DNA from 3 places in the Streptomyces anatolicus genome. Region 1 is predicted to be linked to each of the others. Evidence: riboswitches for the same ligand, from Rfam matches in the RefSeq annotation. Region 1 holds a riboswitch; each other region holds the start of a gene.
The links. Region 1 has a riboswitch for cobalamin ahead of GKQ77_RS16980 (cobalamin biosynthesis protein). Riboswitches for the same ligand answer to the same signal wherever they lie in the genome.

Region 1 (7,538 bases):
CGGAGCGGCGGCGCTCCACTTTGGGTCACCGCGCCGCCCGACCCAGTTCACTTTCCGTTCACCCAGGTTGCCTACGTTCCTCGTGCCACTGACGTCCAACAGAAGCCTGGGTAAATGGAACACATCACGCTTCTCCTCGGGATCGTGATCGTCACCGCTCTCGTGTTCGATTTCACGAACGGTTTCCACGACACTGCCAACGCGATGGCGACGACCATCTCGACCGGCGCTCTCAAGCCCAAGACGGCGGTGGCCATGTCCGCCGTGCTGAACCTCGTCGGAGCCTTCCTCTCCGTCGAAGTCGCCAAGACGATCTCAGGCGGCATCGTCAACGAGGACGGCCTCAAGACAGAGGTCATCTTCGCCGCGCTCGTCGGCGCGATCCTGTGGAACCTGCTGACCTGGCTGGTGGGCCTGCCCTCCAGCTCCTCCCACGCGCTCTTCGGCGGCCTCATCGGCGCCGCGGTCATGTCGATGGGCTGGTCCTCGATCAACGGCGGCACCGTCGTCACCAAGGTGCTGATCCCGGCCATAGCCGCGCCGCTCGTGGCGGGTCTCGCCGCGACGCTCGCGACGCGCCTGACGTACCGCATCGGCCGCAACACCGACACCAAGGCGACCGCCAAGGGCTACCGCTCCGGCCAGATCGCCTCCGCGGGCCTCGTCTCGCTGGCCCACGGCACGAACGACGCGCAGAAGACCATGGGCATCATCACGCTCGCCCTGGTCACCGGCGGTGTCCTCAACCCCGGCGCGAACCCCCCGATGTGGGTCATCGTCTCGGCCGGTGTGGCCATCGCCCTCGGCACCTACCTCGGCGGCTGGCGCATCATCCGCACCATGGGCAAGGGCCTCACCGACCTCCAGCCGCAGCAGGGCTTCGCCGCCCAGACCAGCGCCGCGACGGTCATCCTGGCCTCCTCGCACCTGGGCTTCTCGCTCTCCACCACCCAGTCCTGCTCCGGCGCCGTGATGGGCGCGGGCCTCGGCCGCAAGGGCGGCGTCGTCCGCTGGTCCACCGCGACTCGTATGTTCGTCGCCTGGGGCCTGACCCTGCCGGCCGCCGGCCTCGTCGGCGCGGGCGCCGAGTTCCTCACCCAGCAGGGCCCCTGGGGCATCGCGGCCACCGCCACGCTCCTGGTCGCCGGCTCGGCCGTCATCTGGACGCTCTCCCGGCGCAACGCCGTCGACCACACCAACGTCACCGACGACGACGTCCGCCGCGACGACGACACCACCGGCGCCGAGCCCGTGGGCGTCGTGACCAACGCGATCGCCGCCGTCCAGCCGCCTCCGGCGGGTCCGCTGGCCTCCGTCGGCGCCTCCGCCGACGAGCCGGTCAGGGCCACCATCGCGGCCCCCACCTCGACCACGACCGGCGCCATGGCGGACCCCGCCCGGCCCGCGACGGTATAAGGACACATCAGCATGAACATCGACTGGGCAGCTCTCGGCTCCGTCTTCGGAGTCAGCCTCGCCGTGACGGTGGCTCTCGTGGGCCTCTTCACCCTCGGCATCATCGGCCTCTCCAAGCAGGAGACGGCGTCCGCGTCGGGTGCCGGAACGGGCTCCGTGGCGCTGGCGCGCACCGGCGCGTACGCCTGCTTCGCGCTCTGCGCGGCGGCCGTGACGTACGGGATCTATCTGATCGTCGCCTGACGGCAGCGGTTTTCGGTGGGGTGCGGGACGTGGGTTCACGTCCCGCGCCCCGCTGTCGTGTGCGGGACCCGCTGTGGGGCTCCGCACACTCTCCCGCCGCAGGTCAACGGCGAGTTGACGGGCCTTCGCGGGGCGTGGTGGACTGCCGGGGCCAACTACGGCGGCAGAAGAGGAAGCCGGTGCGAATCCGGCGCGGTCCCGCCACTGTCACCGGGAAGCCACGACGCTCCCGGAAGCCAGGAACTCTCGCCGCCGATCACGTCGAACCAGGGCGCGGACACCCTGAGTGAGGACAGATCGCCATGCGCGGCCGCCCGTTGCCGGACCAGTTCCCGAGCCTCAGTGCTCCTGTGCGCACCACGACGGGCTGAGCCCATGAGTGCCGATCGCGACTTCGCGTACGGCGCCGCCGCCGGACTCCTCGGTGACCTGCTGCTCGGCGATCCCCGCCGGGGCCATCCGGTCGCCGCGTTCGGGCGTGCGGCGGGTGCCGTCGAACAAAGACTGTGGCGGGACCACCGCGGGTGGGGCGCCCTGCACGCCGTGGTCTGCGCCGGGGGCGCGGCGGGCGCCGCCGCGCTCGCCGCCCGGCTGGCACGCCGCTCCCCCGCCGCCTCCCTCGCGCTGACCGCCGCCGCGACCTGGGCCGTGGTCGGCGGGACCTCGCTCGGCCGGGAGGCGCGGGCCATCGGCGGCGCGCTCGCCGCCGGTGACATCGAGGTGGCCCGTGAGCGGCTGCCGCATCTGTGCGGACGCGATCCGCAGGCGCTGGACTCCGACGGCGTCGCGCGCGCCGTCGTCGAGTCCGTCGCCGAGAACACCTCCGACGCGGTGGTCGGGGCGCTGGTGTGGGGGGCCGTCGGCGGAGTGCCGGGGCTCGTCGCGTTCCGTGCCGTGAACACCCTCGACGCCATGGTCGGCCACAAGTCGCCCAGGTACCGCCGCTACGGCTGGGCCTCCGCCCGGCTCGACGACATCCTCGGGTGGCCGGGGGCGCGGCTCACCGCCGGGCTCGCGGCGCTGGCCGGGGAGTCACCTTCGGGGGCGGTACGAGCCTGGCGCGCGGACGCCGGCAAGCACCCGAGCCCCAACGCCGGTCCCGTCGAGGCCTCCTTCGCGGGAGCACTCGGCGTGCGGCTCGGCGGGACCCTCTCGTACGGCGGACGTGTCGAGCACCGGCCGGTCCTGAACGGGGACGGGCGGGACGTGCGCGTGGCCGACATCGAGCGGGCCGTGCGGCTCTCCCGGCGGGTGAGCTGGCTGGCGCTGGGCGTCGCGGTGACGGCCCGCCGGGTGCTCCGGCGGTCGGCGAAGTCAGGGAGAGACGTATGAGTGGCGGACTGCTGGTCGCCGGAACCACCTCGGACGCCGGGAAGAGCGTCGTCACCGCCGGGATCTGCCGGTGGCTGACCCGCAAGGGCGTGGCCGTCGCGCCGTTCAAGGCGCAGAACATGTCCCTCAACTCCTTCGTCACCCGCGAGGGGGCCGAGATCGGCCGGGCGCAGGCCATGCAGGCGCAGGCGGCCCGTGTCGAGCCGAGCGCCCTGATGAACCCCGTACTCCTCAAGCCGGGCAGCGACCGCTCAAGTCAGGTCGTGCTCATGGGCAAGCCCGTGGGCGAGATGAGTGCGCGCGGCTACCACGGGGGGCGTCAGGCCGCGCTGCTCGACACCGTCGTGGGATGCCTCGAGGAGTTGCGGGGCAGCTATGACGCCGTGATCTGTGAAGGGGCGGGCAGTCCCGCCGAGATCAATCTGCGCCGCACCGACATCGTGAACATGGGGATCGCGCGGGCCGCCCGCTTCCCCGTCCTGGTGGTCGGGGACATCGACAGGGGCGGGGTCTTCGCGTCCTTCTTCGGTACGACGGCGCTGCTGAGCGCGGCCGACCAGGAGCTGGTCGCCGGGTATCTCGTCAACAAGTTCCGGGGCGATGTCTCGCTCCTCGAACCCGGCCTCGACATGCTGCACGGGCTCACCGGGCGGCGCACGTTCGGTGTGCTGCCTTTCCGGCACGGGCTCGGCATCGACGAGGAGGACGGCCTGCGGGTCTCCCTGCGGGGTGCCGTGCGGGAGTCCGTGGTGGCGCCGCCGGTCGGGGCGGACGTGCTGCGGGTCGCGGTCTGCGCGGTGCCGCTGATGTCCAACTTCACGGACGTGGACGCGCTGGCCGCCGAGCCGGGTGTCGTCGTGCGGTTCGTGGACCGGGCCGAGGAACTCGTCGACGCCGACCTCGTGGTCGTCCCGGGCACGCGCGGGACCGTGCGTGCCCTTGAGTGGCTGCGCGAGCGCGGGCTCGCGGACGCCCTGGCCCGCCGCGCCGCCGAGGGGCGGCCGGTGCTCGGGATCTGCGGCGGTTTCCAGGTGCTCGGCGAGCACATCGAGGACGAGGTCGAGTCGCGCGCGGGTGCGGTGGACGGGCTCGGGCTGCTGCCGGTGCGGGTGCGGTTCGCCCGCGAGAAGACCCTGGCCCGTCCGGTGGGTGAGGCCCTGGGCGAGCCGGTCGAGGGGTACGAGATCCATCACGGGGTCGCCGAAGTCCTGGGCGGGGAGCCGTTCCTGGACGGCTGCCGGGTCGGCGAGGTGTGGGGCACGCACTGGCACGGGTCGCTGGAGAGCGACGCGTTCCGGCGCCGGTTCCTCACCGAGGTGGCGCGCGCGGCGGGGCGCCGCTTCGTGCCCGCGCCCGACACCTGCTTCGGCGCGCTGCGCGAGGAGCAGCTCGACCTGCTCGGCGACCTGATCGAAGAACACGCGGACACGGATGGGCTGTTGCGCCTGATCGAGAAGGGGGCGCCGGCCGGGCTGCCGTTCATCGCACCCGGAGCGCCGTCGGCATCACCAGAACGTGCCAAGGAGGCCCTGTGAGTACCCCGTATCCGTTCACCGCCCTTGTCGGGCAGGACGACCTGCGGCTCGCGCTCTTGCTGAACGCCGTCTCGCCCGCCGTCGGCGGCGTACTCGTACGGGGTGAGAAGGGCACCGCCAAGTCCACCGCCGTACGCGCCCTCTCGGCGCTGCTGCCCGAGGTGCCGGTCGTCGCGGGGTGCCGCTTCTCGTGCGACCCGGCCGCGCCCGACCCGAACTGCCCCGACGGGCCGCACGAGGCGGGCGGCGGCACGGCGCGGCCCGCGCGGATGGTGGAGCTGCCGGTCGGCGCTTCCGAGGACCGGCTCGTCGGCGCCCTCGACATCGAGCGGGCGCTCGCGGAGGGCGTCAAGGCCTTCGAGCCCGGGCTGCTCGCCGACGCGCACCGGGGCATCCTCTACGTCGACGAGGTCAATCTTCTCCACGACCACCTGGTCGACTTGCTCCTGGACGCCGCCGCGATGGGCGCCTCGTACGTCGAGCGCGAAGGCGTGTCCGTGCGGCACGCCGCCCGCTTCCTGCTCGTCGGCACGATGAACCCCGAAGAGGGCGAGCTGCGGCCGCAGTTGCTCGACCGGTTCGGCCTCACCGTCGAGGTGGCGGCCTCCCGCGAGACGGACCAGCGCGTCGAGGTCGTGCGGCGACGGCTGGCGTACGACGACGACCCCGAGGGGTTCGCCGAGCGCTGGGCGGAGGACGAGACCGCGCTGCGGGAGCGGGTCGTGGCGGCCCGCGCGCTCCTGCCCCAAGTCACCCTCGGTGACGGCGCGTTGCGGCAGATCGCGGCAACCTGCGCGGCCTTCGAGGTCGACGGGATGCGCGCGGACATCGTGATGGCCCGCACGGCGACGGCGCTGGCCGCCTGGGCGGGACGCACGGACGTGGAGAGCGAGGACGTGCGGCAGGCCGCGCTGCTCGCGCTGCCGCACCGCAGGCGCCGCAACCCCTTCGACGCGCCGGGGCTCGACGAGGACAAGCTCGACGAGACGCTGGAGGAGGCGAAGGACCAAGAGGGGGGCGAGGCGCCCGAGCCGCCCGAGGACGACCCCGACGGGGGTGGCCCCGGTGACGGCGGTGGCGGCGGGCAGCCCCCGGAGGGTGGCGGCCCCGACGCCCCGGAACTCCCTTCCCAGCAGCAGGGCCCCGGCTCCGACGAGGCACCGGCGGCCCCCCGGGAACCGGCCCCGAGCGCCGGCCCCGGAGCCGGCGAGCAGCAGCCCGTACGCGCCGCCGAGCCCTTCCGCACGAAAATGCTGAGCGTGCCCGGCATCGGCGAGGGCGCGGCGGGGCGGCGCTCCCGTGCCCGTACCGAGCACGGCCGTACGACGGGTTCGCGGCGACCCAAGGGCGCGCTGACCAAGCTGCACCTGGCGGCGACGGTGCAGGCGGCCGCGCCGCACCAGAAGGCCCGTGGCCGCTCCGGTACCGGCCTTGTCATACGCCGTGACGATCTGCGGCAGGCGACGCGCGAGGGCCGCGAGGGCAACCTCGTACTGTTCGTCGTGGACGCCTCCGGGTCGATGGCGGCGCGGCAGCGGATGAGCGCCGTCAAGGGCGCCGTGCTCTCCCTCCTCCTCGACGCCTACCAGCGGCGCGACAAGGTGGGGCTCGTGACGTTCCGGGGCAAGGACGCTGAGGTCGCGCTGCCGCCGACGTCGTCGGTGGACGCGGCGGCGGCCCGGCTTGAGTCGCTGCCGACGGGCGGGCGCACCCCGCTGGCGGCGGGCCTGCTGAAGGCGCACGACGTGCTGCGCGTCGAGCGGCTGCGGGACGCGGCGCGGCGGCCGCTGGTGGTCGTGGTGACGGACGGGCGCGCCACGGGCGGCGTGGAGCCGGTGGCCCAGGCGGGGCGCGCGGCGCGGCTGTTCGCCGCCGAGGGTGTCGCCTCGGTGGTCGTGGACTGCGAGTCGGGTTACGTACGGCTGGGCCTGGCCGGGCAGTTGGCGGGCGAGCTCGGCGGGACGGCCGTGACGCTGGACGAGCTGCGGGCGGATTCGATCGCCGGTCTCGTCAAGAACGTACAGGGAATGAACTCGCCTTCCAGGAGGGCCGCTTAATGCCGCAGGGACAGCCGAACGTCGTACCGGACGACGGACTCACGACGCGCCAGCGCCGCAACCGCCCGCTCGTCTTCGTCCACACGGGCATCGGCAAGGGCAAGTCGACCGCCGCGTTCGGGCTCGCGCTGCGGGCCTGGAATCAGGGGTGGCCGGTCGGTGTCTTCCAGTTCGTGAAGTCGGCGAAGTGGAAGGTCGGCGAGGAGAACGCGCTGAAGGTGCTCGGCGCCTCCGGTGAGGGCGGGAGCGTCGCCTGGCACAAGATGGGCGAGGGCTGGTCGTGGATCCAGCGTGCCCCCGCCGAGGGCGAGTTGACCAACGAGGACAAGGCCCGCGAGGGCTGGGAGCAGGTCAAGCGGGACCTCGCCGAGGAGACTTACAAGCTGTACGTCCTCGATGAGTTCGCCTATCCGATGCACTGGGGCTGGATCGACACGGACGAGGTCGTGGAGGTGCTGCGCGACCGGCCCGGTACGCAGCATGTCGTCATCACCGGGCGGAACGCCCCGCAGAAGCTGATCGACTTCGCGGATCTCGTCACCGACATGTCGAAGGTCAAGCACCCGATGGACGCCGGGCAGAAGGGGCAGAGGGGCATCGAGTGGTAGCTCGTCTCGTCATCGCGGCGCCGTCGTCGGGCAGCGGCAAGACGACCGTCGCGACGGGCCTGATGGCCGCCTTCGCGGCGGCCGGGCTCGCCGTCTCCCCGCACAAGGTCGGGCCGGACTACATCGACCCCGGCTACCACGCGCTGGCGACCGGCCGCCCCGGCCGCAACCTCGATGCGTATCTGTGCGGCCCCGAGCTGATCGAGCCGCTCTTCGCGCACGGCTCCGCCGGGTGCGATCTCGCCGTGATCGAGGGCGTGATGGGGATGTACGACGGGGCGGCGGGCCGGGGCGAGCTGGCGTCCACGGCGCATGTCGCCAAGCTGCTGCGGGCGCCGGTGGTGCTG
Region 2 (7,538 bases), on a different contig from region 1:
GGTCGCCTCCGCCGGCGCCGACGAGGCGGGCCCCGGCACCCCGCACGCCGTGGTCGGCCTGGTACTCGCCGGAGCCGCGGCGGTCGCCGTGGCGTTCCGCGGCATCCGCCGCCGCAGCCGCTCCGAGTGACGGAAGGGCCGGGACGATGTCCGGCGGCGCTGAACGCCCGCCCGGGACCGGACGCCTCCGTACGGGCCTCGCCTGGGCCGCCCTCCTGGCGGGCCTGGGCCTATGGGGCGCCCAGATCGCGGACCTGCGCGCCGGCCTCTCCGCGCCCGCGAACGGCGACGCGGCGGCAGTCGGCCGCCCCCTCGGAAACGTCGAACTCCCGCCCGCCCACGAGCCGTTGGCCCCCGCACGGCCCCGGCACGTCGAGGTGCAGTCCCTGGAGGTCGCCGCCCCCGTCACCGCCCGGGGCCTGGACCCCGAAGGCGCCATCGACCCACCGCCGTACACCCAGGCGGACACCGTCGGCTGGTACGGCGGGGGCACCCGCCCCGGCGCCCCGGGCGCCGCCCTCTTCGTCGGCCACGTCGACACGCGGACCGAGCCCGCGGTCTTCTACGACCTCAGCGCGATGCGCCCCGGCGAGAAGATCGACGTGAGCCGCGACGACGGCACGGTCGCGGAGTTCACCGTCGACGACGTCCAGGTCGTCACCCGCGACCGCTTCGACGCGAGGAAGGCGTACGGCCCCCACGAGGGGGGCCGCGCCGAACTGCGCCTCATCACCTGCGGCGGCGTCTTCGACAGAGCCACCGGCACCTACACGGCCAACGTGATCGTCTCGGCGTACCTCACCGGAGTACGGGGGTAGCGCGGCGCTACCTCACGGGAGTACGGGCGTCGCGCGGCCCGCCGCCGACGGTCTGAGCGCCGCCCGCAGACCGAGCCCGCCGAAGACCGCCGCGAACACCGCCCACAGCAGCGCGTGCGAACCGAGCGACAGCATGCGGAACTCCCACAGCAGCGTCGCGTCCACCGGGACCGGGTCCGGGTTCCCCGGGAGCAGGAACAGCACCGCGAGGACGACGACGGCCGTGAGCGCCACCGCCAGGTGCCGCACCGGTTCGGGGCGCGCCGACAGACGTACGTACACCTGTCGTACGAGGAACATGCCGAGGACGCCGATGGCGACCGCGGCGAGCCACAGCGCCTGGCGGTCGCCGACGGTTCCCGCGTCGCCGACGCCCGGCGGGTTCGCCGGATAGCGCAGGCCGGGCAGGAGGGAGACGGCGAGGAAGGCCGCCGCGGAGAAGGCCAGCGCGCGCGGCCAGGGACTGGCGGCCGGATCCCGGCGGTGCACCGCCGCGTACGCGACGGCGAAGAGGACGCCGAGGGCGAGCCCCGCGACGACCGCGGTGACCACGAGGCCGCCGTGCTGCGTGGAGCGGCTGAACAGCTCCTCGTGGTGCTGGACGGCCTGCGCCGCGCCGTGCGCGTGCTCCTCGGCGGCCGAGCGCTTCTCCTCGGCGCGGATGGCGCGGTCCATCAGGGGTTCGGCGAGCAGCAGCGAGAAGAGACCGGCGGTGAGGCCCGCCGCCCCTCCCGCCAGCAGACCGCGCCCGAGCAGGGGGAGTACGGGGGAAGAGTGCATGGTGCTTGTGCCCGTCCGCCCGGTCAGTGGCACGGGGCACCGAAGAGGTGCCGGCCGTCGTGCGCGAACTCGTGCAGATAGTCGCCGGTCGCCGAGATCAGCGTGCCGTTGTCGAGGAACACGGCGTAGAGCGCGACCAGCGCGAGGATCGCGGCGGCCGAGGCGATCAGCCAGTCGCGGGTCTGTGTCACGGCGGCCTGGCTCGCCGTGGTGTCGGTGTGCGGCGCTGCGGAGTGCAGGGACATACCGGTGGGCCTCCTTCTGGGGTTTCCACGCCCCATGGCAGGAGGACGACGGTTCAGTTCCTGACTTCCGCGCACGCTCGTCGCGTGCGGGTCACAGTGGCGGGACCGTCCCGGATTCGCACCGGGTTCCTGTCAACCGTCGCCTCGATGTATGGACTTGTCGTCTCGGAGAGTCCCAGCACGTCAGGGGGGCTGTCAACACCCCTCGGGAGGCCCCCGCGGCACGGGGCGGACCGGCGGTCCCGGCCCGATCGGCGGCCCGCTCCCCCCTGAGCCACCGACCGGGCTGGTCCTCGACCGCGCGCGCACGAGCTGCGGGAGGAACCCGGCGCCGGCGCGGGAGGTTCACGGCCATTCCGGAATGGGGGAATGACCGAGAAGGCCGGGGGCTTGGGCCGTGCGACAGACTCTAGGACGAATGAGCGCGTCGGCCTAGAGGGATCCGGAGTCCGGATATCGCCAATTCGCCCCTCCCTTTCGCGCCGGGCTTCCCCGCGTTCCGCCCCGGGCTTCCCGCCGCGGGGGCCGTTTTCTCAGGAAGACGCCGACCGGTCCTTCCGGAGCACTTCACCGTCGAGCGTTCTCTTGATCACCTGAACGGCGACCATGTCGATGACCTGCCGTTCCCTGCGCGCATAACGCCGTAACGCCTCAAATGCCTCGTCCATACCGGTGTTCCAGCGCTCGGCGAGCATGCCTTTGGCCTGTTCTATGCGAATACGACTGTCCAGCGCCCTCTGGAGCTGCTGGGTGAGCGTCAGGTACCGCGCGTGGGTGCGGTGATGGGCCAGCCCCACCGCGGCGGCGTCGGCAAGCACCTGGGTGATCCGCAACTCCACTTCCGCGCAGGCCTTTTGCTGTGCGTGCGATACGAAGACATTCAGTACGCCGAGCGTCGAACTGCCGTGCCGCAGCGGCACCGCGAAGGTCTGCGCGACGCCGTGCTCACCGGCCCGCTCGGCAAACGCCGGCCAGCGGGCCGACGCGTCGTGGGAGTCGACACGCACCGGCGGCACGGGCTCGCCGGTCCCGAGGCTGTCGAGGCACGGCCCGTCCTGCCGCTGGACCGCCAACAGGGCGCGCACCGCTTCCTGTTGGCGGCTGCCGGGAATGAGGCGGACGCCGTCACCCCCGTCCGCGTACAGCACGCCGGCGCCCTGCGCGTCGAGCAGCTCCACTGAACGGTCCGACACCCGGCGCAGATGGCGCTCAGGGTCGAAGTCGTCGGTCAGCGTGTCCGCGGCCTCCACCAGAACTTCCGCGAGCCGCAGTGCGCATGGGCGGTCCCCCATGACCCTCTCTCCTCCACTCCCCGCGGACTGCGCCTACCCGGCCGCGGCGCGGCGGTAACGCGCCCCGCGGCACCTCTCGGTAACAGCTCTCCTACAGCTCTCTCCGCCCGACGGACGACCCTCGTGGACACAGTGTCCTTATGTCAGGATTGGGATACGGACAGTGCACCCGAGGGGGGACTGGATGTACCGAAAAGGCACAGGTCGCGGACGTGGTTTCGCGGCCCGGGGGGTGCGGACGGGAGTGGCGCTGGCGGGGGCCGCGCTGCTCCTCTCCGGGTGTTCCTCCGGCGGTGACCCGGAGGGGGAGACGTCGGGTACGCCGGTGAAGCAGCAGCCCAAGAAAGAAGACCCCTACTGGGTCAACCCGGAGGGGAACGCGGCCAAGCAGGTCGCCGCCTATGAGAAGGACGGCGAGAAGGACGACGCCGAACTGGTCCGGAAGATCGCCGAGCAGCCCGTCGCCGAGTGGCTCGTCCCGGAGAACGCGCAGGACCAGGCGCGCGGCTTCACCGAGGCCGCCGAAAAGGCCGACAGGGACGCCCTGTTGGTGCTCTACAACATCCCGCACCGCGACTGCGGCCAGTACTCCGGCGGCGGCGCGGCCGACGGCGACGCCTACCGCGCATTCGTCGACGAGGTAGCCAAGGGCATCGGCGACCGCCGCGCCACGGTCATCCTGGAACCGGACGCGGTGCTGCACATGGTCGACAACTGCACGCCCGAGCAGTTCCACGAGGAGCGGTACGACCTGCTCAGGGGCGCCATCGACAAGCTCAACTCCCTGAAGAACACGAAGGTGTACCTGGACGCGGGCAACGCGGGCTGGCAGAACCCCGACTCGCTCTGGGAGCCCCTGAAGCGGTCCGGTGTCGAGGAGGCCGACGGTTTCTCGGTGAACGTATCCAACTTCCAGACCACCGAGGCGAGTACGGAGTTCGGCAAGAAGCTCTCGGCGAAGGTCGGCGACAAGCCGTTCGTCATCGACACGGGCCGCAACGGCAACGGCCCTTACGACAAGGGCAAGGACCCCTGGTGCAACCCGCCGGGCCGGGCGCTCGGCGAAACCCCCACGACGAAGACCGACGACCCGCTCGTCGACGCCTACCTCTGGGTCAAACGCCCGGGCGAATCAGACGGAACGTGCAGGGGCGGCCCGAAGGCGGGCGAGTGGTGGCCGGAGTACGCGCTCGGCCTCGCAAAAAACGCTGGCTGAGGGGAGCGCCCCGCAAGGGGCGCGGGGAACTGCGCGCTCAGCCCACGGAAAGCCGCAGTTCCCCACGCACCTCACCAATTCGACCTCTACGGGACGCGAACCCACCGAGCCCGACTCGGAGTCCCCTGATCATCCGTAACGAAAAGCATGTACCACCCGGACTCCACCAGACTCCGATTCTTCGGCACCGTCACGGAAACCGCCCCTTTGGACGTCTCCAAGTCCAAAGCCACCGAGGTCTGGTCGATATCCGTGACATGAGTAGACGCACTCGGCCGAATCAGCCGAGCCGTCCTGATCGACGACGCATGCCGCGTCGGAAACGTCCCGGACTCCCCCCGCTTGATCGTCTCAGGCCCCCGGCCAAGACCCGGCCGCGCACCCCGGTAGAGATACGGCGGCGTATAGATCTCGATGCGCTGCTCAAAGACGCCCGGCTGACTGTTGGCCTCGTCGGCGAAGAGCGAGTCGGAGCCGAAGAACATCACGCGGCCGTCCGGCAGCAGAATCGACCCGGAATGGTAATTGCGGCCGACCAGCGGGTCGGCGACCCTCCGCATCTTCCCGGTCCTCGCGTCGTAGATCCGCGCCTGGCGGATATTGGAATCACTCCGCCCCCGGTAGTCCTCGGAGCCGCCGGAGATCAGCACGGTGTCGTCGGGCAGCGTCGAGATCTGCGGATAGCGCGTGCCCTTCTCCAGCGACGGTCCGTCGACGAACCTCGGCTCGTCCGCCGTCAGGTCGACGACGCGGGTCTTCTCGCTGGACTCCTTGGACTCACCGACCCCGCCGCCACCGACCACCATGTACTTCTGGTCCTGCGCGGGCGGCAGCTCGACCGTGCCGGACGTCTCAAGGAGCTTGGGGTCGCTCAGGCCCGGGACGCCCCGCCACTTGTTGGTCCGCAGGTCCCAGATGCCGGGCTTGCGGCCGACGTCGTCGGGGCCGTACCCCGCGTTCGAACCGGAGTAGAAGAGCCTGCCGTCGGCCATCTGGAAGATCGCCGGGTAGGTCGGGAACTGCCGGATGCCCTTGGTGTACGTCCACTTCCTGGTCTTCGGGTCGTACACCTCGTTCTTGCCCGGCACCAGCTGGCCGATCTCGTCGAGGCCCGAGGTGGAGAGGATTTTGCCGTCGTCGAGCGTGGTCAGCGTGGGGTACCAGCGCGCCTCGTTCATCGGGTCGACCTTGATGTACCGCTCGGCGACCGGGTCGAACTCGAAGGTGTCCTTGATCCCCTGGAAGTCCTTCTTGTCCAGGGCGAGCTTCTGCGCCATGCCGTAGACGTTGCGGGTGTCGGAGCCCTTCAGGCCCTGGATGCGGTAGTTGTCCTGCGTACCCGTCTCGTACTTGGCGCCGCTCTTGGCCGCCTCGACGTAGATCCGGCCGAGACCGGGCTCCGTACGCAGGAACCGGCCGGTCCGCTTGTCGAAGACCTTCTTCGCCTTCTCCACCAGGACGCTGTCCTGGGAGACGAACGTCTTGCCGTTCTTCTTGCCGGTGAACTTGGTGCCCGCCGGGATCGTCTTCGGCTCGTCCGGGTCCTCGTTGTGGACGATCATCAGGCCGCCGGCCTTGGTGATGTCGCCCTTCAGCTTCTCGTAGCGCTTGGTGCCGCCCGCGATCAGCAGATTGCCGTCGCCCAGCTGGGTATGGCCCGTGCAGAACAGGTCGGTGGGTGTCGGGATCTTCTTGATGGTCTTCTTGACCGGGTCCCACAGGCGGGTGTCGAACTTCTTCTCGTCGAAGTTCTTCTGGTTGTTGCCCGACCCGGCGATCAGCAGCACCTTGCCCGTGTGCAGGAGCGCCGCGTGGATGGTGTTCTGCCGGTACTCCTCGGGGAAGTCCACGATCTCCCAGTGGCCGTTGTCCGCCTTGTACTCCGGCCGGTTGATCTTGTACTCGTGGTACTTCTCGGAGCCCACGCGCCACAGCCAGGGGCCGTTCATCCCCGCCAGCGCGAGGACGACCGCCGTCCCTATCGCGATGCGGCGGGCGCGGCGGCGGCCGGAACGCTCTCTCATTTCTCACGTCCCCCGAGGGCGATCCGCATGGTCTGCTCGGGCGCCGCCGCCCAGCTGGGCCTCGGCCGCGGGACCACCGCGTCGGGCACGGGCGGCCCCGGCCTCTTCCGGGCCTGCCGCATGCCCCAGCGCCACGCGAGGATCGGGGCCGCCGTGATCAGCAGGGCGAACGACGCCCAGACGATCATCGCGGGGTGCGAGTGGCCGTACACGAAGGAAGCGGCCACCGAGCCGCCGAAGACCAGGATGAAGAAGAGATGGATCCGGAACGTCCCGAAGAGCGTGTCCGGGCTCGCCGAGTCACCCTTGGGGGTCACCACGAACCTGCTCTTGCGGCGCAGGGCGGCGTCGAGGAGCGAGCGCGCGTAGATCGGCGCGGAGAGCGCCGACATCACCATGCCGGCGACCCCGCCGGAGCCCTCGGGCTCGTGCGGGGAGACGTTGTGCCTGCGGTTCCAGATGTAGAGGCCGATCTGGAGCGCGGACGCGTTGCCGTACAGCATCAGCCAGATGGCCGGGTCGATGTTCACGCCGGACGCGCCGAGGCCCAGGAAGAGCGCGCAGCTCAGCGCCGCCAGGATCCAGTTCATGGCGGACATCGGGTAGAAGATGACCATCATCGTGTAGTTGAAGAGGCGGCCCGGGGGCAGCGAGAACGGCGCCTTCCAGAACTGCTTGAGGATCGTCTCGTACGTCCCGCGCGACCAGCGCAGCTGCTGCGTGAAGAAGTCCGTCCAGGCGTTGGGGCCCTCGCCGACCGCGAGCACGTCCGGGGTGTAGACCGACTTCCACTTCCTGCCGGTCGCCGGGTTCGTGGCGCGGTGGATCTCGAAGCCGGTCGCCATGTCCTCGGTGATCGAGTCGTACAGGCCGCCGATCTGCTTCAGGGCCCTGATGCGCACGGCGTTGCTCGTGCCGACGAACATCGGCGCGCCGTAGGCATTCCCCGCCCGCTGGACCAGCGCGTGGAAGAGGAACTGCTGCGACTCGGCGGCCTTGGTGACGAAGTTGTCGTAGTTGCCGTAGACCTGCGGGCCGATCACGAAGCCCACGTTCTCGTCCCGGAAGAAGCCGAGCATCCGCTCCAGGTAGTTCGGCATCGGTACGTGGTCGGTGTCCACGGACGCGAAGAAGTCGTAGCCGTCGCCGTGCGCGTCCAACCA
Region 3 (7,538 bases), on a different contig from region 1:
CGTCACCAACTCCACGGTGGACGGCGTCCTTTCGGCCGTGCTCGCCCTGCTCATCGTCATCGTGATCGCCGACGCGGCACGGGTCTGCTACCGGCACATCAGCGACCCCGAGGCGTCCCGGCTCAGCGAAGCGCCCTTCGTGGAGTCGAGGTTGACGGCGCCGGCCGGCCTCTTCCCGACGCCGGAGGAGAAACGGGAGGCCCTGGCGGAGCGGGAAGCGCTGGAGAAGGCGGAGCCGACGCGATGACCTGGCTGCTGCGGGGTGTGCGCTGGATGCGGTGGTACGTCCGTGAACTGACCGACGAGTCGGCGTACGAGCGGTACGTGGCGCATGTACGCAAGGACCATCCGGCGGCGACGGTTCTCAGCCGCCGCGCGTTCGAACGTATGCGGACGGACCGTCAGGAGTCGGATCCCCGCCAGGGCTTCCGCTGCTGCTGAGCAGGGAGTTCGGCCCCTCCGACATGTGTCCGTTATGCGGACAGGGGTTCCATACACCGAGACCGTGGCTTAGATTTCCCGCACGTTAAGCATGGGATAAGTGAGGGAACGGAGCCGCGACATGTCAGATGCGCCTGAAGTGAACAGACCGGTGGTCACGCCGGTCCGCGTGGTCATCGCAGCCTGCCTTGTCGCACCCTTCGTGGCAATGCTCTGGGTGGGTTCGTACGCGAAGATCGAACCGACCTTCATCGGCATCCCGTTCTTCTACTGGTACCAGATGCTCTGGGTGCTCATCTCGACACTGCTCACGATGATCGCGTACAAGCTGTGGCAGCGTGACCAGCGCGCCCGCAAGGAAGGTGCGCGGTCATGAACGGCGGAGTCAACGGCGTCGCGCTCGCCGTCTTCATCTTCTTCTTCATAGCGGTCACCGTCATGGGCTTCCTCGCCGCCCGCTGGCGCAAGGCCGAGACCGAGAGCCTGGACGAATGGGGCCTCGGCGGCCGGTCGTTCGGCACCTGGGTCACCTGGTTCCTGCTCGGCGGCGACCTCTACACCGCGTATACGTTCGTGGCCGTCCCCGCGGCGATCTACGCGGCCGGTGCGGCGGGGTTCTTCGCGGTGCCGTACACGATCCTCGTCTATCCGCTGATCTTCACCTTCCTGCCGCGCCTGTGGTCGGTCTCGCACAAGCACGGCTATGTGACGACCTCCGACTTCGTGCGCGGCCGCTTCGGGTCGAAGGGGCTCTCGCTGGCCGTCGCGGTCACCGGCATCCTCGCGACGATGCCCTACATCGCGCTCCAACTCGTCGGCATCCAGGCTGTCCTCGACGTCATGGGCGTCGGCGGCGGCCCGGACACCAACTGGTTCATCAAGGACCTGCCGCTCCTGATCGCCTTCGCGGTGCTCGCCGCGTACACCTACTCGTCGGGGCTGCGCGCGCCCGCGCTGATCGCGTTCGTGAAGGACGGGCTGATCTACCTCGTCATCGTCGTGGCGATCATCTACATCCCGATCAAGCTCGGCGGCTTCGACGACATCTTCGCCAAGGCGGGCGACGCCTTCGCGCAGACCAACCCGGCGACCGACAAGCCGCGCGGCGCCCTCGCGCCCGCCGAGGCCGGACAGTGGACGTACGCGACGCTCGCGCTCGGCTCGGCCCTCGCGCTCTTCATGTACCCGCACTCGATCACGGCGACGCTCTCCTCCAAGAGCCGTGACGTGATCCGCCGCAACACCACGATCCTGCCGCTGTACTCGCTGATGCTGGGCCTGCTCGCGCTGCTCGGCTTCATGGCGATCGCGGCGGGGATCAAGGTGGAGAACGGCCAGTTGGCGATCCCGCAGCTGTTCGAGGACATGTTCCCCGACTGGTTCACTGGCGTGGCGTTCGCGGCCATCGGCATCGGCGCGCTGGTCCCGGCGGCCATCATGTCGATCGCGGCCGCGAACCTCTTCACCCGCAACATCTACAAGGACTTCATCAGGCCCGACGCGACGCCCGCGCAGGAGACCAAGGTCTCCAAGCTGGTCTCGCTGCTGGTGAAGGTCGGCGCGCTCGCCTTCGTCCTCACCATGGACAAGACCGTCGCGATCAACTTCCAGCTCCTGGGCGGCATCTGGATCCTGCAGACGATGCCCGCGCTGGTCGGCGGCCTGTTCACGCGCTGGTTCCACCGCTGGGCGCTGCTCGCGGGCTGGGCGGTCGGCATGGTCTACGGCACGCTGGCCGCGTACGGCGTCGCCTCGCCGACGCAGAAGCACTTCGGCGGATCCTCCGATACGATCCCGGGCATCGGTGAGATCGGCTACATCGGCCTCACCGCCTTCGTCCTGAACGTGATCGTCACCGTGGTCCTCACCTTCGCCCTGAAGGCGCTGAAGGCCCCGGAGGGCATCGACGAGACCTCTCCCGGGGACTACACCGCGGACGCGGGCGACCCCGGCGTCATGGAGGAGCTGCCCAAGGCGACCGCGGGCGCCGGGCACTGACCCACTCGCCGCCGCAGCGGAGGGCCGCCGGAAAGTCGGCGGCCCTCCGTCGTGAAAAATCGGCGGCCCTCCGTCGTACTCGTGTTGCACACTGCGCCGCATGGACATCACGATCAGAGAAGCACGACCCGAGGAGTACGAGGCGCTGAGCGCCCTCACCGCGCAGGCCTATCTCGCCGACGGCCACCTGGACTTCGGGGAGGACGACCCCTACCTCGCCGTGCTGCGGGACGTGCCGGGACGCGCGGCGCACGCCGAGATCCTCGTCGCCGAGGACGCGGGAAAGGTGCTCGGCGGCGTCACCTACGTCCCCTCCGGCGGGCCGATGGCCGACATCGCGGGCGTGAACGACGCGGAGATACGGATGCTCGCCACCTCCCCCGAGGCACGCGGCCGGGGCGTCGGCGAAGCGCTCGTACGGGAGTGCGTGCGACGCGCCAAGGAAGCGGGCCGCGCCTCGCTCGTACTGTCCACGCAGACGTCCATGCACGCCGCCCACCGGCTGTACGAGCGCCTCGGCTTCGTACGGACGCCTGAGCGCGACTGGCGGCCGATCGAGACGGTGCCACTGCTGACGTACGCGCTGAAGCTCTAGCCGTACGCTCTGAAACTCCAGCCATACCCGCTGAAGCTTTAGCCACCACTCCGCGAGCCGACACAAGATGTGGGTCCGCTTCAGAGGCCCGGCACAAGATGTATGCTCGTGCTCGCTGTCGCCGCAGGGGAATCCGGTGCAAGTCCGGAACTGTCCCGCAACGGTGCATGTGTACGTCTTTGGCGTACGCGGAGTCCGAGGACCTGCCGACAGTGCGCCCGAGCCATCCGGCCCGGGTGCCGACCGTCCGGGCCTCGTGGAGTGGGCCGGTGGACGCGGTACGCCGCCCTGCCCGGGTGCGCCCGTGTGCGCCCCTTCCCTCCCCCTGGCCCAGAGCCGAGCGAGGGAGTGCCCCACGTGACCATCGCGCCCGCCGAACCCGCGTCAGCGCCGTCGACGCCCACCGCCCAGGGTGCCGAAGGAACCGACGGGCCAGGGGCCGCGCTGCTGCGCACCCTGACCGACCTCACCGCCGACCTCCCCGACGCCGACCCCGGCCGGGTCGCCGCCGCCGCGCTGCGCGGCCGCTCGGCGCGCGCCGACGAGTCGGAGCTGCGGGAGCTGGCCACCGAGGCGGCGGCGGGGCTCATCTCCGAGGACCCGGCGTACTCCAAGCTGGCGGCCCGGCTCCTGTCGATCGGCATCCGCGAGGAGGCGGCCACGCAGGGCGTGCGCTCCTTCACCGACTCCGTCGCCGTCGGCCACCGCGAGGGCCTGATCGCCGACCGCACGGCGTCCTTCGTGACCGAGCACGCGGCCCGGCTCGACGCGCTGGTGGAGGCCGCGCTCGCCGACGGCGCCGACTTCCGCTTCGAGTACTTCGGACTGCGCACCCTGCACAGCCGCTATCTGCTGCGCCACCCGATCACCCGTCAGGTCATCGAGGCCCCGCAGCACTTCATGCTGCGCGTGGCGAGCGGCCTCGCGGAGGACGGCAGCGAGCGCGCGCTCGACGAGGTCGCCTCGCTGTACCGCCTGATGAGCCGCCTGGACTATCTGCCGTCCTCGCCGACGCTCTTCAACTCCGGCACCCGGCACCCCCAGATGTCCTCCTGCTACCTCCTCGACTCCCCGCTGGACGAGCTGGACTCGATCTACGACCGCTACCACCAGGTCGCGCGGCTCTCCAAGCACGCGGGCGGCATCGGACTCTCGTACTCGCGCATCCGTTCCCGGGGTTCGCTGATCCGGGGCACGAACGGGCACTCGAACGGCATCGTGCCGTTCCTGAAGACCCTGGACGCCTCGGTCGCCGCCGTGAACCAGGGCGGCCGGCGCAAGGGCGCGGCCGCCGTCTACCTGGAGACCTGGCACTCCGACATCGAGGAGTTCCTGGAGCTGCGCGACAACACCGGTGAGGACGCGCGCCGCACGCACAACCTCAACCTCGCGCACTGGATCCCGGACGAGTTCATGCGCCGGGTCGCCGCCGACCAGGACTGGTCGCTGTTCTCCCCGGCCGACGTGCCCGAGCTGGTCGACCTGTGGGGCGAAAAGTTCGACGCCGCCTACCGCGCCGCGGAGGCCGCCGGCCTCGCGAAGAAGACCATCCCGGCCCGCGACCTGTACGGCCGCATGATGCGCACCCTCGCGCAGACCGGCAACGGCTGGATGACGTTCAAGGACGCCGCCAACCGCACCGCCAACCAGACCGCCGAGCCCGGCCACACCGTGCACTCCTCGAACCTCTGCACGGAGATCCTGGAGGTGACCGACGACGGCGAGACGGCGGTCTGCAACCTCGGCTCGGTGAACCTCGGGGCGTTCGTGGACCAGGCGAGCGGCGACATCGACTGGGAGCGTCTGGACGAGACCGTCCGCACCGCCGTCACCTTCCTCGACCGCGTCGTCGACATCAACTTCTACCCGACCGAGCAGGCCGGGCGCTCCAACGCCAAGTGGCGCCCGGTGGGTCTCGGCGCGATGGGCCTGCAGGACGTCTTCTTCCAGCTGAAGCTGCCCTTCGACTCCCCCGAGGCGCGCGCCCTCTCCACCCGTATCGCCGAGCGGATCATGCTCGCCGCGTACGAGGCATCGGCCGGCCTCGCCGAGCGCCACGGCCCGCTGCCCGCCTGGGAGAAGACCCGCACCGCGCGCGGCGTGCTCCACCCCGACCACTACGGCGTCGAGCTGACCTGGCCGCAGCGGTGGGCGGCCCTGCGGGAACGTATCGCCGCGACCGGCATGCGCAACTCGCTGCTGCTCGCCATCGCGCCGACCGCCACCATCGCGTCCATCGCGGGTGTGTATGAGTGCATCGAGCCGCAGGTCTCCAACCTCTTCAAGCGCGAGACGCTCAGCGGTGAGTTCCTCCAGGTCAACGCCTATCTGGTGCAGGAGCTGAAGCGGCTCGGCGTCTGGGACGCGCAGACCCGCGAGGCGCTGCGCGAGGCCAACGGCTCGGTGCAGGGCTTCGGCTGGATCCCCGAGGAGGTCCGCGCGCTGTACCGCACGGCGTGGGAGATCCCGCAGCGCGGCCTGATCGACATGGCGGCCGCGCGCACGCCCTTCCTCGACCAGGCGCAGTCGCTCAACCTCTTCCTGGAGACGCCGACCATCGGCAAGCTCTCCTCGATGTACGCCTACGCCTGGCAGCGGGGCCTGAAGACCACGTACTACCTGCGCTCGCGCCCCGCCACCCGCATCGCCCGCGCGGCCGGCGGTTCGAACGCCACCGCCGCTCCCGTCCCCGCGCAGGTCACGGCCGAAGAGGCCGTCGCCTGCTCCCTGGAAAACCCCGAGTCCTGCGAGGCCTGCCAGTAATGTCCAGCACCACCAACTCCGAGAAGAACCTCCTCGACCCGGGCTTCGAGCTGACCCTGCGCCCCATGCGCTACCCGGACTTCTACGAGCGCTACCGGGACGCGATCAAGAACACCTGGACGGTGGAGGAGGTCGACCTCCACTCGGACGTCGCCGACCTGGCGAAGATGACGCCCGAGGAGCAGCACCTGATCGGCCGGCTGGTCGCGTTCTTCGCGACCGGTGACTCGATCGTCTCCAACAACCTGGTGCTCACGCTCTACAAGCACATCAACTCCCCCGAGGCGCGGCTGTACTTGAGCCGTCAGCTCTTCGAGGAGGCCGTGCACGTCCAGTTCTATCTGACGCTGCTCGACACGTATCTGCCCGACCCCGAGGACCGGGCGGCCGCGTTCGACGCGGTGGAGGAGATCCCCTCGATCCGCGAGAAGGCGCAGTTCTGCTTCAAGTGGATGGACTCGGTCGAGAAGCTGGACCGCCTGGAGACCCAGGCCGACCGCCGCCGCTTCCTGCTCAACCTCATCTGCTTCGCCGCGTGCATCGAGGGCCTCTTCTTCTACGGGGCGTTCGCCTACGTCTACTGGTTCCGCAGCCGGGGCCTGCTGCACGGCCTCGCGACCGGCACGAACTGGGTGTTCCGCGACGAGACGATGCACATGAGCTTCGCCTTCGACGTGGTGGACACGGTCCGCAAGGAGGAGCCCGAGCTGTTCGACGACGCGCTCCAGACGCAGGTCACGGACATGCTGAAGGAGGCCGTCGAGGCCGAGCTGCAGTTCGCCCGCGATCTGTGCGGCGACGGTCTGCCGGGCATGAACACCGACTCGATGCGCGCCTACCTGGAGTGCGTCGCCGACCAGCGCCTCCAGCGCCTCGGCTTCGCGCCGGTCTACGGCTCGGAGAACCCGTTCTCCTTCATGGAGCTGCAGGGCGTGCAGGAGCTGACCAACTTCTTCGAGCGGCGGCCCTCGGCCTACCAGGTCGCCGTCGAGGGGTCGGTCTCCTTCGACGACGAGTTCTAGGAGCGTTCTCCAGGAGCGTGTTCCAGGAGCGTGTGTGTCCGCCCCGTCACGGGGGGCGGGGCGGACACACCGGGGCACGGCGGCCCCCTCAGCGCGGTTCGGCCCGCAGGACGAGGCGCTTGGGGTGCAGGGTGATCCCGACGCGGGTGCCGGCGTCGGTCTCCGCGACCGGCGCCAGGCGCCACTTCGGGACCACCGTCCCCAGGATCAGGGCCAGTTCGGCCAGGCTGAAGTGGTCCCCGGGGCACTTTCGGTTGCCGACGCTGAACGGCATCATCGCGAACTCCGGTACGTCGGCGGCGCGTTCCGGTTTCCAGCGGTCCGGGTCGAACTCCAGATGCCGCTCGAAGGAACGCGGGTCGCGCTGCATCGCGTACACGCTGTAGACGATGTCCGCACCGGCCGGAATGCGATAGCCGCCCAGTTCGGTCGCGGCGACGGACCGGCGCGTGAATATCCAGGCGGCAGGTCGTATGCGCATGGCCTCCGTGATGACATTGCGGAGGTGCGGCAGGGCGCCCAGATCGGCGAATGTGATCGCGCGGTCCCTTGCCACGGAATTTACTTCTTCAACCAACCGCCTTTCCTGCTCGGGGTGTTCGGTGAGCAGCTGGAAGGTCCACGCCAATGTCGACGCGACATTCTCCGCTCCGGCGACGACGAGGGAAACCACGTGGTCGTGGATCTCCTGGTCGGCTATGGGCGCCCCGGATTCGTCC

Region 2: another riboswitch for cobalamin. It lies ahead of GKQ77_RS21025 (CbtB domain-containing protein); the one in region 1 lies ahead of GKQ77_RS16980 (cobalamin biosynthesis protein).
Region 3: another riboswitch for cobalamin. It lies ahead of GKQ77_RS08855 (ribonucleoside-diphosphate reductase subunit alpha); the one in region 1 lies ahead of GKQ77_RS16980 (cobalamin biosynthesis protein).

Annotation. Positions count from the first base shown of each region.
Region 1 covers NZ_WMBF01000169.1:2,358-9,895, forward strand. The annotation lists gene GKQ77_RS16970 (inorganic phosphate transporter) at 115-1,416, shown strand; gene GKQ77_RS16975 (hypothetical protein) at 1,429-1,659, shown strand; cobalamin riboswitch at 1,781-1,927, shown strand; gene GKQ77_RS16980 (cobalamin biosynthesis protein) at 2,035-2,991, shown strand; gene GKQ77_RS16985 (cobyric acid synthase) at 2,988-4,526, shown strand; gene GKQ77_RS16990 (putative cobaltochelatase) at 4,523-6,583, shown strand; gene cobO (cob(I)yrinic acid a,c-diamide adenosyltransferase) at 6,583-7,191, shown strand; gene GKQ77_RS17000 (cobyrinic acid a,c-diamide synthase CobB) at 7,185-7,538, shown strand, end outside.
Region 2 covers NZ_WMBF01000254.1:497-8,034, forward strand. The annotation lists gene GKQ77_RS21010 (hypothetical protein) at 1-130, shown strand, start outside; gene GKQ77_RS21015 (class F sortase) at 147-818, shown strand; gene GKQ77_RS21020 (CbtA family protein) at 831-1,598, opposite strand; gene GKQ77_RS21025 (CbtB domain-containing protein) at 1,622-1,843, opposite strand; cobalamin riboswitch at 1,878-1,998, opposite strand; gene GKQ77_RS21030 (GAF and ANTAR domain-containing protein) at 2,377-3,135, opposite strand; gene GKQ77_RS21035 (glycoside hydrolase family 6 protein) at 3,320-4,351, shown strand; gene glxA (radical copper oxidase GlxA) at 4,438-6,375, opposite strand; gene GKQ77_RS21045 (glycosyltransferase family 2 protein) at 6,372-7,538, opposite strand, start outside.
Region 3 covers NZ_WMBF01000060.1:5,327-12,864, reverse strand. The annotation lists gene GKQ77_RS08880 (carbon starvation CstA family protein) at 1-247, shown strand, start outside; gene GKQ77_RS08875 (CstA-like transporter-associated (seleno)protein) at 244-441, shown strand; gene GKQ77_RS08870 (DUF3311 domain-containing protein) at 563-817, shown strand; gene mctP (monocarboxylate uptake permease MctP) at 814-2,439, shown strand; gene GKQ77_RS08860 (GNAT family N-acetyltransferase) at 2,540-3,034, shown strand; cobalamin riboswitch at 3,137-3,259, shown strand; gene GKQ77_RS08855 (ribonucleoside-diphosphate reductase subunit alpha) at 3,392-5,797, shown strand; gene GKQ77_RS08850 (ribonucleotide-diphosphate reductase subunit beta) at 5,797-6,819, shown strand; gene GKQ77_RS08845 (bifunctional albaflavenone monooxygenase/terpene synthase) at 6,908-7,538, opposite strand, start outside.